Regions from separate parts of the Vibrio fluvialis genome, predicted to be linked through region 3. Evidence: predicted binding sites of a transcription regulator. Region 3 holds the regulator's gene; each other region holds the start of a gene.

Region 1 (4,938 bases), 1.7 Mb from region 3:
TTCGTGGAACGTTGATTTTTACGCAGGTTGCAACTCTTTACGTAGTGCTTTGGCCGCCAGAACCAGGTTGGTCAGCGCCGCTTCCACTTCGGGCCAGTTGCGGGTTTTCAGGCCACAATCCGGGTTGACCCACAGGCGCTCCGCCGGAATTTTCTCCGCAGCTTTGCGCAGTAAATCTTCAATCCACTCCTGAGCCGGAATGTTTGGCGAGTGAATGTCATACACTCCCGGACCGATTTCGTTCGGATAATTGAACTCTTCGAATGCTTTCAACAGCTCCATATTGGAGCGTGACGTTTCAATGGTAATCACGTCTGCATCCAGCGCCGCGACTGATTCAATGATTTCATTGAATTCGCTGTAACACATATGCGTGTGAATCTGCGTTTCCGGGCGGGCGCTCGCGGCGGAAATCTTAAACGCTTCGACTGCCCAATTGAGATAGGTTTGGTGATCACGTTTTTTCAAAGGCAAACCTTCACGAATCGCTGGCTCATCAATCTGAATGATGTTGATACCAGCATCTTGCAGATCCGAGACTTCATCACGCAGCGCCAACGCCAGTTGCTGCGCAATCTGTTTACGGGAAATGTCTTCGCGCGGGAAGGTCCAGCACAGAATTGTCACCGGGCCGGTCAGCATGCCTTTCATCTGTTTCGAAGTCAGCGACTGCGCGTAGGTTGACCACGAGACCGTGATCGGCTGCTCGCGTTCAATATCAGCCACCACAATCGCGGGTTTTACGCAACGTGAACCGTAGCTCTGTACCCAACCAAATTGCGTGGTTTGAAAACCCGCCAGATTCTCAGCAAAGTATTCCACCATGTCGTTGCGTTCTGCTTCTCCGTGCACCAGCACGTCCAGATCCAACGCTTCCTGACGTTTAACCGCATCGGCAATATGCCCTTTCAACGCCGTGATGTATTCCGCTTCCGACAATTTACCCTGACGGTAGGCGCTGCGCTGCGTGCGGATTTCACCCGTTTGTGGGAAAGAACCGATGGTTGTGGTCGGTAAAAATGGTAAGCCCAGCACTTCTGCCTGATGGTGTGCACGCTCGGCGTAAGGCGCGCTGCGCTGCGCCAAAGCATCCGTAATTTGATTCAGCCTTGCTTGAACCTGTGGTTTGTTCACGTGAGTCGCGGTTTTACGCGCGGCAATCGGCTGGCTGTAGGTATCACAAGCCAGAATCGCAGCCTGATCGCCATCCAGCGCACGACCGAGCAGTGCCACTTCGGTCACTTTCTGCTTGGCAAATGCAAACCAGCTGCGCACTTCTTCCGACAGATTTTGCTCCAATTCCAGATCGACCGGACTGTGCAACAACGAGCAAGAGCTTGCCACCCAAAGGCGCTCGCCCAGCTCGGCTTTGACGGGTTCCAGTTTGTGCAGCAGCGTACTCAAATCCGCGCGCCACACATTTCGGCCGTTGACCACACCAGCCGACAAGACCCAGTTTTTCGGCAGTTTGGCGAGCACCTCATCCAATTGCTCTGGCGCCGCAGATAAATCAATATGCAGACCGTTCACCGGCAGTTGAATGACTTTGTCCAGTGTGTCCTGCACTGAATCAAAATAGGTGGTCAGCAGCAGCTTCACGTCGCCCTGAATCACCTGATACGCCAGCTTGAACGCATCCTGCCAAGTTTGATCCAGTTCCAGAGAAAGAATCGGTTCGTCGATTTGTACCCAGGTTACGCCCTGCTTCGCCAGTTTTGCCAGAATCGCCTGATACGCAGTCAGAAGACGCGGTAACAATGTCAGACGGTCAAAATCCTCTTCCACCTCTTTACCCAGATACAGGTAGCTGACCGGGCCAAGCAGTACAGGTTTGACGTCAAAACCACTCTTGGCCGCTTCGTTCACCTCTTCAAACAGTTGCGGCCAGCTCACTTCAAAACTGTCGTCTCGGCTGAATTCCGGCACGATGTAGTGGTAGTTAGTATTGAACCACTTGGTCATGTCCGACGCTGCGCTGCCACTGCAACCGCAGCTGTTTTGCGACTGGCCGCGACCCACACGAAACAGCGTATCTAAGTCTGGAAATCCATGTTGATGACGTTTCGGTACATGTCCCAGCAATAGGGTGGTCGTCAACACATGGTCGTACCATGCAAAGTCGCCGGCGGTGGCAAAGCTCAGACCCGCTTCTTTTTGCAGCGTCCAGTTACGCTGACGAATATCACGACCAACGGTCTGAAGTTCTGCCTGATTGATTTCGCCGCGCCAGTATTTTTCCAGCGCAAATTTCAGTTCACGTTTTTCGCCGATACGTGGGTAGCCGAGGATGTGTGTAGTAGTCGCCATAGCCTGATTCCTTATTGTCATTAATTGAGTCAGACATCCCTGTGCTTAAATCAATCAAGATGTCTGGATGGCTAAACTATCTCGCTCGACTGACGTTTACTCAACATCCAAATATTCAACTTGTTTATTAAAAATATTCATGGTGCACTGGCTGTGATTCGTAAACACTCACAACAAATAGACGTCTAGATGTTTACAGCTCCAAAAAATCGGCGTACTTTAAATAAAAATTCATGTTGGCCCAGGGAAAGATGAGGAGAACTCATGATAGAGCTCAAACACTTGCGAACGTTAGTTTCATTGCGCGACACCGGCTCGCTGACTTCCACCGCCACCGCGTTGCACTTAACTCAGTCTGCGCTCTCTCATCAGATTAAAGATTTAGAAGCCCGCATTGGCGGTCAGCTGTTTCTGCGCAAAACCCGTCCGGTACGCTTTACTTCCGAAGGTGACATTTTACTGAAGTTGGCAGATGACATTCTGCCAAAGCTAGCCAAAGCAGAAAACGAGCTGGCGAGCTTAAAAGAGGATGTGAACGGACGCCTGCACATGGCGATTGAGTGCCACTCCTGCTTCCAGTGGCTGATGCCGGCGCTACGTGAATATCAGATTTCCTGGCCAAGTGTGGCGCTGGATTTCTCATCCGGTTTTGGCTTTGAACCCCTGCCCGCTCTGTTAGCGGGTGAGCTCGATCTGGTCATCACCTCTGATATTCTGCCGCGCTCTGAAGTGCATTATGAGCCGCTGTTTGATTTTGAAATGCGTTTGATCACCGCAACCAATCATCCGCTGGCGGAAAAAAGCGTGATTACTCCGCAGGATCTGGCGGGGCAAACCATGCTCAGTTATCCGGTGCAAAAGCAACGTCTCGATGTGGTGAAGCACTTTTTGCAACCAGCCGGAGTGGAACCAGCTAAATGGAAACAGGCAGATAATACGCTGATGTTGGTGCAGATGGTGTCGGCGGGATTGGGGGTAGCGGCCTTGCCAAACTGGGCTATCAGTGAATTCTCCCGTCAGGGACTTATCACCAGCAAACCGCTGGGGAAAGGTTTATGGCGCCGCCTGTTTGCTGCCACGCGTAACAGTGAAAAAGATAAGCGCTATCTGCAGGCTTTCTTTGCCACGGCGCGCCAGCAATGTAAAAGCCACCTTGACGGAATCAAGATGGCTTAATCTTTCTATCGTTCGACAGATTTAAACTGGTTGGTAAGCGGATCGTACTGAAAACCCAGTCCGCTCAGCTTATCCACCACATGATCCATATCCATTTCGTAAGTGACCACCAGCTCGTCAAAACTGTCACACTCCAGACGCAGTTTTTCGTTCACAATGCCCAGCAAAATCACACTGTCCAACTTACCGACGTTACTCAGATCCATCTCCGTGCTCCTTCTTTCGAAACGCTTTCATTAAGCTTAGTTCGAAATTGACACCTGAACCGTGATTTTGCTCTAGCCACACAAAAACGGCGCTTAGCGCCGTTTTCTCGACAGTTACATCAGATACAAACCGTGAAAACCCGTCGCAGCGGCCAGCATCAGCAGTTGCGCCACTGCCAGTTGCACTTTATCTACCGTTTTGGACATCATGATGTGCCAACACCAGACAATAATGCCTGCCACCATCAGGGCGAAACTGATCAGCAGCGGTTGGGTCAGCGACGCCAATAGTTCCGGATCAAGACGATGGGCAAACGGCACCACACACAAAGTGGTGAGCATTGCAGCCAGAATGCCCGCCACTGGCAAAATGCGGTGAAACGCCTGCAGACGCGTGCGAGCAATGGTCAATAATAGGTGCGCAAACATCGCGCCTAGCATGGCCACCATCGCGAGAATTGACAGTGATGCGGCCCAGTTTGGCGCTTCCCCCATCAAAATCGCGACATAAGCAATCGACAAACCGTTGGCCAGATACAACACCCACAAAGGACCTTCATCACGAGTCTTTTTAGTTTGCACTTGCGAATAGAAATAAAAGATCGCCGCAACGATCATAAACGCTTCAATTTTGACCGATGCCACCGCCAACCAGAGCACACCGATAGCGGGTAACACCTTGTGAATACGGCCACGCTGGCCCGGGCAGATTTCCCCTTTGACCAGAACCAAGGTCAGGATGATTTGTGCTCCCAGTAACATCGGAGCAAAAACAGAAAGCAGTGAATAAAGCATAAATCCAACAATTAATGGCAATAAAAACTGGCGCGATAATAGCAAACTCCGCCAGCGCATGCCTAGAGCATGTTGTCACGCACAGTTTGACGTTCACATTTCATCATCCGTGACTACAAAAATATAACAAACTTAATGCATATGAGTAGATAGCACGCATTTTCCCGCTAAATTGGTTTTAAATATTTAATAAATCATATGGATAGGTATATAGTGGCGCAAAAACAAGAACAGAGGTTGTTATGAAATACCGTCATTTGGCAGGCATTTTTGCGCTGACATTAGTGGGTTGCGCGAGTCAGCCAACATCCACGCCTTTCGAACCGAGTCAACATTGGGTAACACAAACCCTTGATAACGGGCTCACCTATCATCTCTATCCTGACAGCAACGAGTCGGTCTCCATCCGCTTATACGTGCACGCCGGGTCGTTCCAGGAAACGCTGCGACAAGC
Region 2 (4,938 bases), 2.6 Mb from region 3:
TCGAGGTCGTCGCACCACCAATCAGCAGCGGCAAATCAAACCCTTGGCGCTCCATCTCCTTGGCTACGTGGACCATTTCATCCAGCGATGGTGTAATCAGACCAGACAAACCGATGATATCGACGTTTTTCTCACGTGCCACTTTAAGGATCTGTTCACACGGCACCATCACGCCAAGGTCAATGATTTCGTAGTTATTACACTGCAATACCACACCGACAATGTTTTTACCGATGTCATGCACATCGCCCTTCACTGTCGCGAGCAGGATCTTGCCGTTGGTTGATCCTGACTGCTTTTCAGCGTTGATGAACGGCTCTAAGTGCGCCACCGCTTGCTTCATCACGCGCGCCGACTTCACCACCTGCGGCAAGAACATTTTGCCTTCACCAAACAGGTCACCGACGACGTTCATGCCGTCCATCAGCGGACCTTCGATCACTTCCAGCGGCTTGCTGGCATTGACGCGTGCTTCTTCAGTGTCTTCAACAATAAACTCGGTAATCCCTTTGACTAACGCATGTTCCAGACGTTTGGCGACCGGCCAGGTACGCCATTCAAGCGCAGAAGCATCGTCCTGTTTGCCAACCGCATTTTCACGGTACTCATCGGCAATTTCCAGTAAGCGCTCAGTCGCATCGTTATGACGGTTTAGAATCACATCTTCGACCGCTTCACGCAGCTTCTCTGGCACGTTGTCGTAAATTTCCAGCTGGCCGGCATTCACGATGCCCATGTCCATGCCGTTTTTGAAACAGTGATACAGGAACACGGCGTGGATCGCTTCGCGCACATAGTTATTGCCACGGAAGGAGAACGACACGTTGGATACGCCACCGGAGATCATGGCGTGCGGCAAATCGCGTTTGATGTCCGCTACCGCGTTAATAAAATCAAGCGCATAGTTGTTGTGTTCATCGATACCCGTTGCGACCGCGAAGATGTTCGGGTCGAAAATGATGTCTTCTGGCGGAAAGCCGACTTCATCGACCAGAATGTGATAAGCGCGGCGACAGATTTCTAGTTTACGTTCACGGGTATCGGCCTGGCCAACTTCATCGAACGCCATCACAATCACCGCAGCACCGTAGCGACGCACGAGTTTCGCCTGCTGAACGAATTTCTCTTTGCCCTCTTTGAGGGAAATGGAGTTCACGATGCCTTTGCCCTGAATGCATTTCAGGCCCGCTTCGATAACTTCCCATTTGGATGAATCGACCATTACCGGAACTTTCGAAATCTCCGGCTCAGACGCACACAAGTTAAGGAAACGCACCATACAGGCTTCAGCATCTAACATGCCTTCGTCCATGTTGATATCAATGATTTGCGCGCCGTTTTCGACCTGTTCACGCGCGACATCCAGCGCTTCGTCGTATTGTTCTTCTTTAATGAGACGCTTGAAGCGAGCTGAACCCGTCACGTTGGTACGTTCACCGACGTTCACAAACAAGGTTTCTTTCGCGATGTTCAGCGGCTCCAGGCCAGAGAGACGACATTCCACGTTGAGTGTCGGCAAAGCGCGAGGCTTGACGCCTTCAACGGCTTTCGCCATCGCAGCAATGTGCTCAGGCGTCGTACCACAACAGCCGCCCACTAAGTTCAGAAAACCCGTTTTTGCCCACTCTTCAATATGTTCGGCCATCTCTTCGGCCGAGAGATCGTATTCACCGAAGGCGTTTGGCAAACCTGCGTTAGGGTGCGCGGAGACATGGCACTCAGCAATGCGCGACAGTTCTTCCACATATTGACGCAACTCGTCAGGGCCCAACGCACAGTTCAGGCCAAAGGAAATTGGGCGCACGTGACGCAGCGCGTTGTAGAAAGCTTCGGTCGTCTGACCCGATAAGGTGCGGCCAGAGGCATCGGTAATGGTGCCCGAAATCATCACCGGCAACTCAATACCTAATTCTTCAAACACCGACTCGACCGCGAAAGCGCACGCTTTGGCGTTCAGCGTATCAAAGATGGTTTCAATCAGGATGAGATCGCTGCCGCCCTTGATAAGTGCGCGAGTCGATTCCGAGTACGCTTCAACCAACTGTTCAAAGGTCACATTTCGATAGCCCGGGTCGTTCACATCCGGAGAGATAGAGCAGGTGCGGTTGGTTGGGCCAAGAACACCGGCGACATAGCGGGGTTTATCCGGCGTTTTCGCCGTCCATTCGTCCGCTACTTCGCGTGCGAGCTTCGCCGCTGCAACGTTGATCTCGGCACTCAGCGACTGCATGTCGTAGTCAGCCATCGCAATGGTGGTGGCATTGAAGGTGTTGGTTTCAAGAATATCCGCCCCGGCTTCCAGATAAGCCGAGTGAATCTCTTTAATCAGCTGAGGCTGGGTAAGCACCAACAGGTCGTTGTTCCCTTTCAGGTCGCTGTGCCAATCGGCAAAACGTTCGCCGCGGTAGTCCTGCTCTTCCAGCTTATATCCCTGGATCATGGTGCCCATACCACCGTCGATCAGTAAGATACGCTGTTGCAGTTGCGATTCGATTTGGTGTCTTACATTAGTTCCCACAATACAGCCTCATTCCTTTTTTGCTTTTCCGACATCCTATCACACATTGATTAGAAATCTAGACGTCTAAAATAGCTAATTGGCACTAACTTATTCCACCTCGAACTGATAAAAGTGTACATAAAAAAGTGTTTGCTATTTACCCAGCATCGAAGGACAATTTCGTTCATATTTTGTTACACAACGAGAAGAAAATGTCGGTCTACTATACTCTGTGCTTTCTATCTGCTGCGGCAATGATGATCGCCTTTTTAAACAGTAAGATAGGTAAGATGCAAACCACGATTGCGATCACCGCAGGTTCCATGTTGCTTTCCTTACTTATCCTTATCGCCGGTCAAAATGACTGGTTTCATCTGACTCAAATTGCCACTGAAACAGTCACCAGTATTAACTTCGAAAACTTCCTGCTGAAAGGTATTCTGGGCTTCCTGCTGTTCGCCGGTGGTCTTGGCATCAAACTGCCGAACCTGAAAGATCAAAAGTGGGAAATTACGGTTTTAGCGCTGGGTGCGACACTCTTCTCAACCTTCTTTATCGGTTTTGGTCTGTATGCCTTCTGTCAGCTTATCGGTATTCACTTTGATCTGGTCTACTGCCTGCTGTTTGGTGCACTGATTTCCCCAACCGACCCTATCGCCGTTCTGGCCATCGTGAAAAAGCTCAACGCTCCGAAACGTATTTCGACTCAGATCGAAGGCGAATCGTTGTTTAACGATGGTTTTGGCCTGGTTATCTTCGTAACGATCTTCACTATCGCGTTTGGTCATGAAGCTCCAACGGTCGGCAGTGTTGTCGGTCTGTTTGCTCAAGAAGCAATGGGCGGTATCTTCTACGGCTTCCTTCTAGGTCTGCTGTTCCACTACTTAATCAGTGCCACTGACGACCACTCGATGGAGCTGTTGCTCACCATCGGTATCCCAACCGCAGGCTATGTCTTCGCCGATGTAATTCACGTTTCTGGGCCGCTGGCGATGGTCGTATCAGGCATCATGATCGGTAACTGGACTCGCTTTATCGGCTTCTCTAAAGAGAGTGAAGAACACTTGGACCACTTCTGGGAACTGGTTGACGAATTCCTTAACGGCGTGCTGTTCCTGCTGATCGGTATGTCGATGCTGCTGTTTGAATTCCACGAAGAAGACTGGATCATGATGGCAATCGCGGTTCCACTCGTACTGTGCGCTCGCTACCTGAGTGTGTTCGTGTCTTACATTGGATTTAAGCGCTACCGCAAATACAACCCTTGGTCGATTAAAATTCTGACTTGGGGCGGCCTACGCGGTGGTCTTGCACTGGCGATGGCATTGTCGATTCCATCCGGCATGATGATCATTCCAGACAAGCTGATCGATGTAAAAGAACTGATTCTGGTGATGACCTACGCTGTAGTGGTATTCTCAATTCTGGTTCAAGGCTCAACCATTACGCCAATGATTGAAAAAGCTAAGAAAGCTGAAAAAGAGATGGAACAGGAACAACAAGTCGCTCTGAGCAAAGAAGCGCAACCAAAAGAGCAGCAGGAACAGAACGTTTAATCTCTCCCGCCTTTAATACAAAGTAGAAAAGCAGTAACTTCGTTGCTGCTTTTTTTATTATCTTAAACACGCACATCACTTTATCTTCACGCCTTCCTACTTTGTTCATCACTACTGTTCCTTCCTCGAAGATCCTCATTTCTCATTTGCAGCCAGAACATGGAGCCTAGAGCTACATGAATATTATTAGTTTTAATCTTCTCTCTTGTTTGAAACAAAAGTGACTGAGTCATAAAAATTCGCCATACCACGACTGACAAATAACCAGGATACACATCAATCAATGAAAGATTCAGGCATATAAGAATATTGCTGACAGGCAGGAGATCTAAACCGGACAAACGAGCCGCTGTTCTTATCCAAAAGTCAGCTCCAAAGCCAGAAACGCCTATGAGCGATGTTCCTTTGTAGATCATGAGATTAGTCGAGTTTGATACTAGTGAGGCAGGTATGCCATTACAGTCGGTATAAATAAGACCCTACCAATACACAGAGTAAGAGTAGCGAAGTCTATCTTTACCAAACAGAGGCGCGATGACAACAAAGCAAAGGTGTAAGAGCTTAGATAGGTAACAATCCGTTAGCCGTTAGGAATAACGCTTGCGAGCGACAAAGCGTAAGGGCGAGAGAAAGAGGAGAGCGAAGCGCTCAGTGAGGCTGGAGAGTGTGGAGGTTTAGCAACTCCCAGATAGCAAAAAACCCCAGCATTGCTGCTGAGGTCTTAAATAAGTGGCGGAGCGGACGGGACTCGAACCCGCGACCCCCGGCGTGACAGGCCGGTATTCTAACCAACTGAACTACCGCTCCGCACTGGTTAGACTCAAGAGTCTAAATTTAAAGCCTGGCGATGTTCTACTCTCACATGGGGAGACCCCACACTAC
Region 3 (4,938 bases):
GGTTAGTGGTCGGCAGTGCCGCTCCGGCGCGCTGCGTCAGTTGCAGATGATGATATTTACCCGTCAGCGCATTGTGCAGCGTTTCCAGAGCCGGCGTGGCCGAACCCAGCACAATCGGCACCTGCTCAAGATTGGCGCGCATGACGGCGACATCCCGCGCGTGATAACGCAGGCTGTCTTGTTGTTTATAAGAGGCGTCGTGCTCTTCATCGACAATAATGATGCCGAGATCGGCAAACGGTGTCAGCAGCGCCGAGCGCGTGCCAATCACAATGCCCGCAATTTTATCGCGCGCCGCCAGCCAGGCATTGAGGCGTTCCGTTTCATTCAGCCCCGAGTGAATCACTTCGACCGGCACATCAAAACGCTTGCGAAAACGGTTGATGGTCTGGGGCGTGAGGCCAATTTCCGGCACCAGCACCAACGCTTGCCGCCCGGCTTCCAACACCGGCTTGATGAGATTGAGGTAAACCTCCGTTTTACCCGACCCCGTGACGCCTTGCAGCAGATAACAACCAAAACCACGCTGACTGTTCACCGATGCAATCGCAATCGCCTGCTCCTGATTGAGCCTAGGTTTATCCACCTGAGCTTCAATCTCCTTCGGCCACGGGCGAAACTGAGGCTGCTTTTCAGTGACTTCAATCCAACCTTTGTCTTGCAAGGTATTCAATGTGGCACTGGACACTTCTTCATCCAGCATGATCTGATGCGCCACCGGACCTGATTGCACCAAATGCATCACCTGAGCCTGTTTAATCGCCCGGCCAAACCCCTGCATCAGTTGATCACGGCCACGTTCGGTAATCTGCCACTCTTTACTGCTGGCAAAATCGGCTGGTTTGCCTTTGCGCAGCGCACCCGGCATCGCATTGGCCAGCGTGTCGCCGAGTGGATACTGATAAAACTGGCTACACCAGTGCAGCAGGCGGTACAGGGTCTCCGGCCACACGGGCTGCGAATCCAGCACCGCTTTGATCACTTTTAACTGCTCACGCGGAAATTCCGATTCCTGCACCAGTGCCGTGACGATGCCGACCAGCGTCTGGCGGCCAAACGGCACCGACACCCGTCCGCCGATGATCGGAAACAGATGGCTGGGAATCAGGTAATCAAATTGCTTATCCAGTGGCACCGGCAAGGCAACACGGGCAATAGTTGGGCGCATAACAGTCCGTCAGCAGTCAAAAATGGTGAGAAATCACAGTCTACTGGATGCGGATGGGAAATTCGACCCACAATAGTGGCGAAAATAACGCCGAAAGCGGTTGATCCGAAGCGGTGGATTCATTAATATATCGCGCCTTGAAGATGCTTGGTCAACAAGGCTGAGTATCGAACAGTATCATTAACATTACGTGTGGTGTCCGACGTTGATTCGGATAGCGACACGGCCTAAATTGAGGTTATCCCATGAAAGCTGGTATCCACCCAGAATACAAAGCAGTAAACGCGACTTGCTCTTGCGGCAACTCTTTCGTTTTCAACTCTACTCTAGGTAAAGACTCTCTGCACCTGGACGTATGTGACAAGTGCCACCCATTCTACACTGGTAAACAACGTGTTGTTGACACTGGCGGCCGTGTTGATCGCTTCAACAAGCGTTTCGGCGCACTATCAAGCAAGAAGTAATTACTGCTTCACGCGAAGATTCAGAAAAGGACGCTCCGGCGTCCTTTTTTCATGCCTGCAATTTCTCCTCACGGCGATCACAAAACAGCTGGTCTTATCAGATTAAATCAGTCAAGTTTTGTACGATTGACTCGCAATCCTGCCTAGGCAGCTTGACAGACATCAATTAGAATAATTCTCCTTTTCCAAAACAATAAGAGAACCTCCCCCTATGTCCGATGACAATCGCCAACAACTGACTCCGGAAGAAACTTTCCGCCAACGCGCACTGGATTACCATGCCCTACCTATTCCAGGGAAAATCGCTGTTTCTCTAACGAAACCAGCAGATTCTGCTGCTGACCTTGCTCTGGCTTACAGCCCGGGCGTGGCGGAACCGGTGCGTGAAATCGCACAAAATGTCGACAACGTATACAAGTACACTGCAAAGGGAAATACCGTTGCAGTTATCTCCAACGGAACGGCGATCCTCGGTCTGGGTAACCTGGGCCCGATGGCATCCAAACCGGTCATGGAAGGTAAAGCCCTGCTGTTCAAACGTTTTGCGGGCCTGGATTCTATCGACATTGAAGTCAAACACCGCACCATCGACGAGTTCGTCGATACCGTCGCGAACATTGCCGACACCTTTGGTGGCATCAACCTGGAAGACATCAAAGCTCCGGACTGTTTTGAAATCGAACGCCGCCTGATTGAACGTTGTGACGTTCCCGTGTTCCACGATGACCAGCACGGTACTGCGATCGTCACCGCTGCCGGCATGCTGAACGCGATTGAGCTGCAAGGTAAAAAGCTGGAAGAGTGCATCATCGTCTGTCTGGGTGCTGGCGCCGCTGCCGTCGCTTGTATGGAACTGCTGATCAAATGTGGCGCAATGCGCGAAAAGATCTATATGTTGGATCGCAAAGGTGTGATTCACACCCGTCGTGACGACCTGAACGAATACAAACAACTGTTCGCGAACAACACCGACAAACGTACGCTGGAAGATGTGATCGCCGGCGCTGACCTGTTCCTGGGCGTTTCGGGTCCGAACCTGCTGCCAGCCGACGCACTGAAGCTGATGGCCGACAAACCGGTGGTGTTTGCGTGTTCCAACCCAGATCCAGAAATCAAACCAGAACTGGCTTACCAAGTGCGCAGCGATCTGATTATGGGTACCGGCCGCAGCGACTACCCGAACCAGGTGAACAACGTGTTGTGTTTCCCATTCATCTTCCGTGGTGCTCTGGATGTCCGCGCCAGCGAAATCAACGATGAGATGAAACTGGCTGCGGTCGACGCGATTCGTCAGCTAGCCAAAGAAGAAGTGCCAGTAGAAGTGCTGAAAGCCGCGGGTGTAGACAAATTGTCTTACGGCAACGACTACATCATTCCAAAACCAATGGACCCTCGCCTGCTACCACGCGTAGCAAAAGCGGTGGCTCAGGCTGCCGTGGATTCGGGCGTTGCTCGCATCGAAATGCCACAAGGCTACATGGAAGCCTAAGCACTCTTTGCTTCAAGTGAAGACAAAAAAACCCTGGCCAATGCCAGGGTTTTTTAATGCGTGTCGGTCCGTGGGATCAGTCGTCGTACGCTTCGAACTCAATGCCCATTGCGGTCATCAGTTCTTTCACTTCCGCCGGAATGTCATCCGGGCGGTCTTTACGCAGATCTTCATCCGTTGGCAGCGGCTGGCCTGTGTAGGCATGCAGAAACGCTTCACACAACAGTTCACTGTTCGTTGCATGACGCAGGTTATTGATTTGGCGGCGAGTACGTTCATCCGTCAGCACTTTCAGCACCTTAAGCGGAATCGATACGGTGATTTTTTTCACCTGCTCGCTCTTTTTCCCATGCTCCGCGTATGGGCTAATATATTCGCCATTCCAGTCTGCCATTGCGCACCTTCGTTGTTGGATTCGAGTTGAATATTTTCAAAGTCCCCAATTTTAGCGGGATTTACTGCCATAAGCAAAGACATATAGACGTCTAGAAGTGTTGACGTCTTCTTTTTTGGTCAGTAAAGTGTGATGTTATTCAGCGGGGTGAACAGAAATATTAAGGTTCACTGCCGACTTGGAAGCCAAAACACCGTCAATCAGGAAAGGAAACGCTCATGACCAATCGCAAGCCAGCGACCGTTGCGGTCCGCACGGGTATTGAATCTGACACTCAATACCACGCTGTTGTTCCACCCATTTATCTCTCGACCAACTATGGCTTTCCTGCGTTTGGTGAAGTGCCAAAATACGATTACACCCGCTCTGGTAACCCGAACCGTGGTTTGCTGGAACAGGCACTATCTGAACTCGAATGCGGTGCCGATGCGGTGGTCACCAACTGCGGCACTTCGGCGCTCAACCTTTGGGTCAGCGCGTTTCTTTCTCCACAAGATTTAATCATTGCGCCGCACGACTGTTATGGCGGCACTTACCGTTTGTTTAACACGCGCGCGAAGAAAGGCGACTTCAAAGTGCTGTTTGTCGATCAGTCCGACGAGCAGGCTCTGGCGGCGGCGATGGCCCAAAACCCGAAACTGGTGTTATTGGAAACCCCGTCCAACCCATTGGTGCGTGTGGTCGACATCGAAAAAATCTGCCAGCAAGCCAAAGCGGTCGGCGCCTTGGTGGCGGTCGACAATACCTTTTTGACACCGGTGTACCAAAAGCCTCTGACGCTCGGCGCTGACTTTGTGGTGCACTCCACCACCAAATACCTGAACGGTCACTCGGACGTGATTGGCGGCGTGATCATCAGTAAAGATGCCCAGCATGCCGAAGAGCTGAAATGGTGGGGTAACTGCATCGGCGCGACGGGTACGCCGTTTGACAGCTACATGACGCTGCGTGGCTTGCGCACGCTCGGCGCACGTATGCGCGTGCATGAAGAAAGCTCACAGCAAATCCTTAACTATCTGCAAAGCCAGTCATTGGTAAAAGTGATTTATCACCCTAGCCTGCCAAACCATCCTGGTCACGAGATTGCGAAAAAACAGCAGGTCGGTTTTGGTTCAATGCTGAGTTTTGAGTTTGGCGGTTCGTTTGAGCAACTGAAATACTTCGTCGGCGAATTGGAACTGTTCTCGCTGGCAGAATCACTCGGCGGTGTAGAAAGTCTGGTATGTCACCCCGCCTCAATGACTCACCGCGCGATGGGCGAAGAAGCTCTGGCGGAAGCGGGCGTCTCACAGCAACTGCTGCGTTTGTCAGTCGGTCTGGAAGATGCATCCGACCTGATTGCCGATCTGGATCAGGCGTTTAATAAAGCCAAGGAGGCCTTTTAATGACAATTTCGCGTCAGCTGCATAAATTTGGTGGTAGC

The links. Region 3 encodes MetJ, which represses methionine synthesis genes. Its sites were predicted from a motif close to TTAGACNTNTANANGTCTAA; they were not measured.
Region 1: a site for MetJ is predicted at 2,485-2,504, ahead of metE (5-methyltetrahydropteroyltriglutamate--homocysteine S-methyltransferase). Genes of this name have one in related genera too.
Region 2: a site for MetJ is predicted at 2,569-2,588, ahead of metH (methionine synthase). Genes of this name have one in related genera too.

Annotation. Positions count from the first base shown of each region.
Region 1 is NZ_UHIP01000001.1:1,802,354-1,807,291, forward strand. Features, by position in the region: gene metE (5-methyltetrahydropteroyltriglutamate--homocysteine S-methyltransferase) at 19-2,307, opposite strand; gene metR (HTH-type transcriptional regulator MetR) at 2,572-3,483, shown strand; gene DYA43_RS08525 (DUF4250 domain-containing protein) at 3,489-3,689, opposite strand; gene DYA43_RS08530 (HI_1241 family integral membrane domain) at 3,804-4,484, opposite strand; gene DYA43_RS08535 (M16 family metallopeptidase) at 4,727-4,938, shown strand, end outside.
Region 2 is NZ_UHIP01000001.1:2,681,781-2,686,718, forward strand. Features, by position in the region: gene metH (methionine synthase) at 1-2,518, opposite strand, end outside; gene DYA43_RS12575 (cation:proton antiporter) at 2,713-4,056, shown strand; gene DYA43_RS12580 (hypothetical protein) at 4,143-4,472, opposite strand; tRNA gene DYA43_RS12585 (tRNA-Asp) at 4,787-4,863, opposite strand; rRNA gene rrf (5S ribosomal RNA) at 4,896-4,938, opposite strand, start outside.
Region 3 is NZ_UHIP01000001.1:97,328-102,265, reverse strand. Features, by position in the region: gene priA (primosomal protein N') at 1-1,168, opposite strand, end outside; gene rpmE (50S ribosomal protein L31) at 1,414-1,632, shown strand; gene DYA43_RS00450 (malic enzyme-like NAD(P)-binding protein) at 1,844-3,121, shown strand; gene metJ (met regulon transcriptional regulator MetJ) at 3,198-3,515, opposite strand; gene DYA43_RS00440 (O-succinylhomoserine (thiol)-lyase) at 3,734-4,900, shown strand; gene DYA43_RS00435 (bifunctional aspartate kinase/homoserine dehydrogenase II) at 4,900-4,938, shown strand, end outside.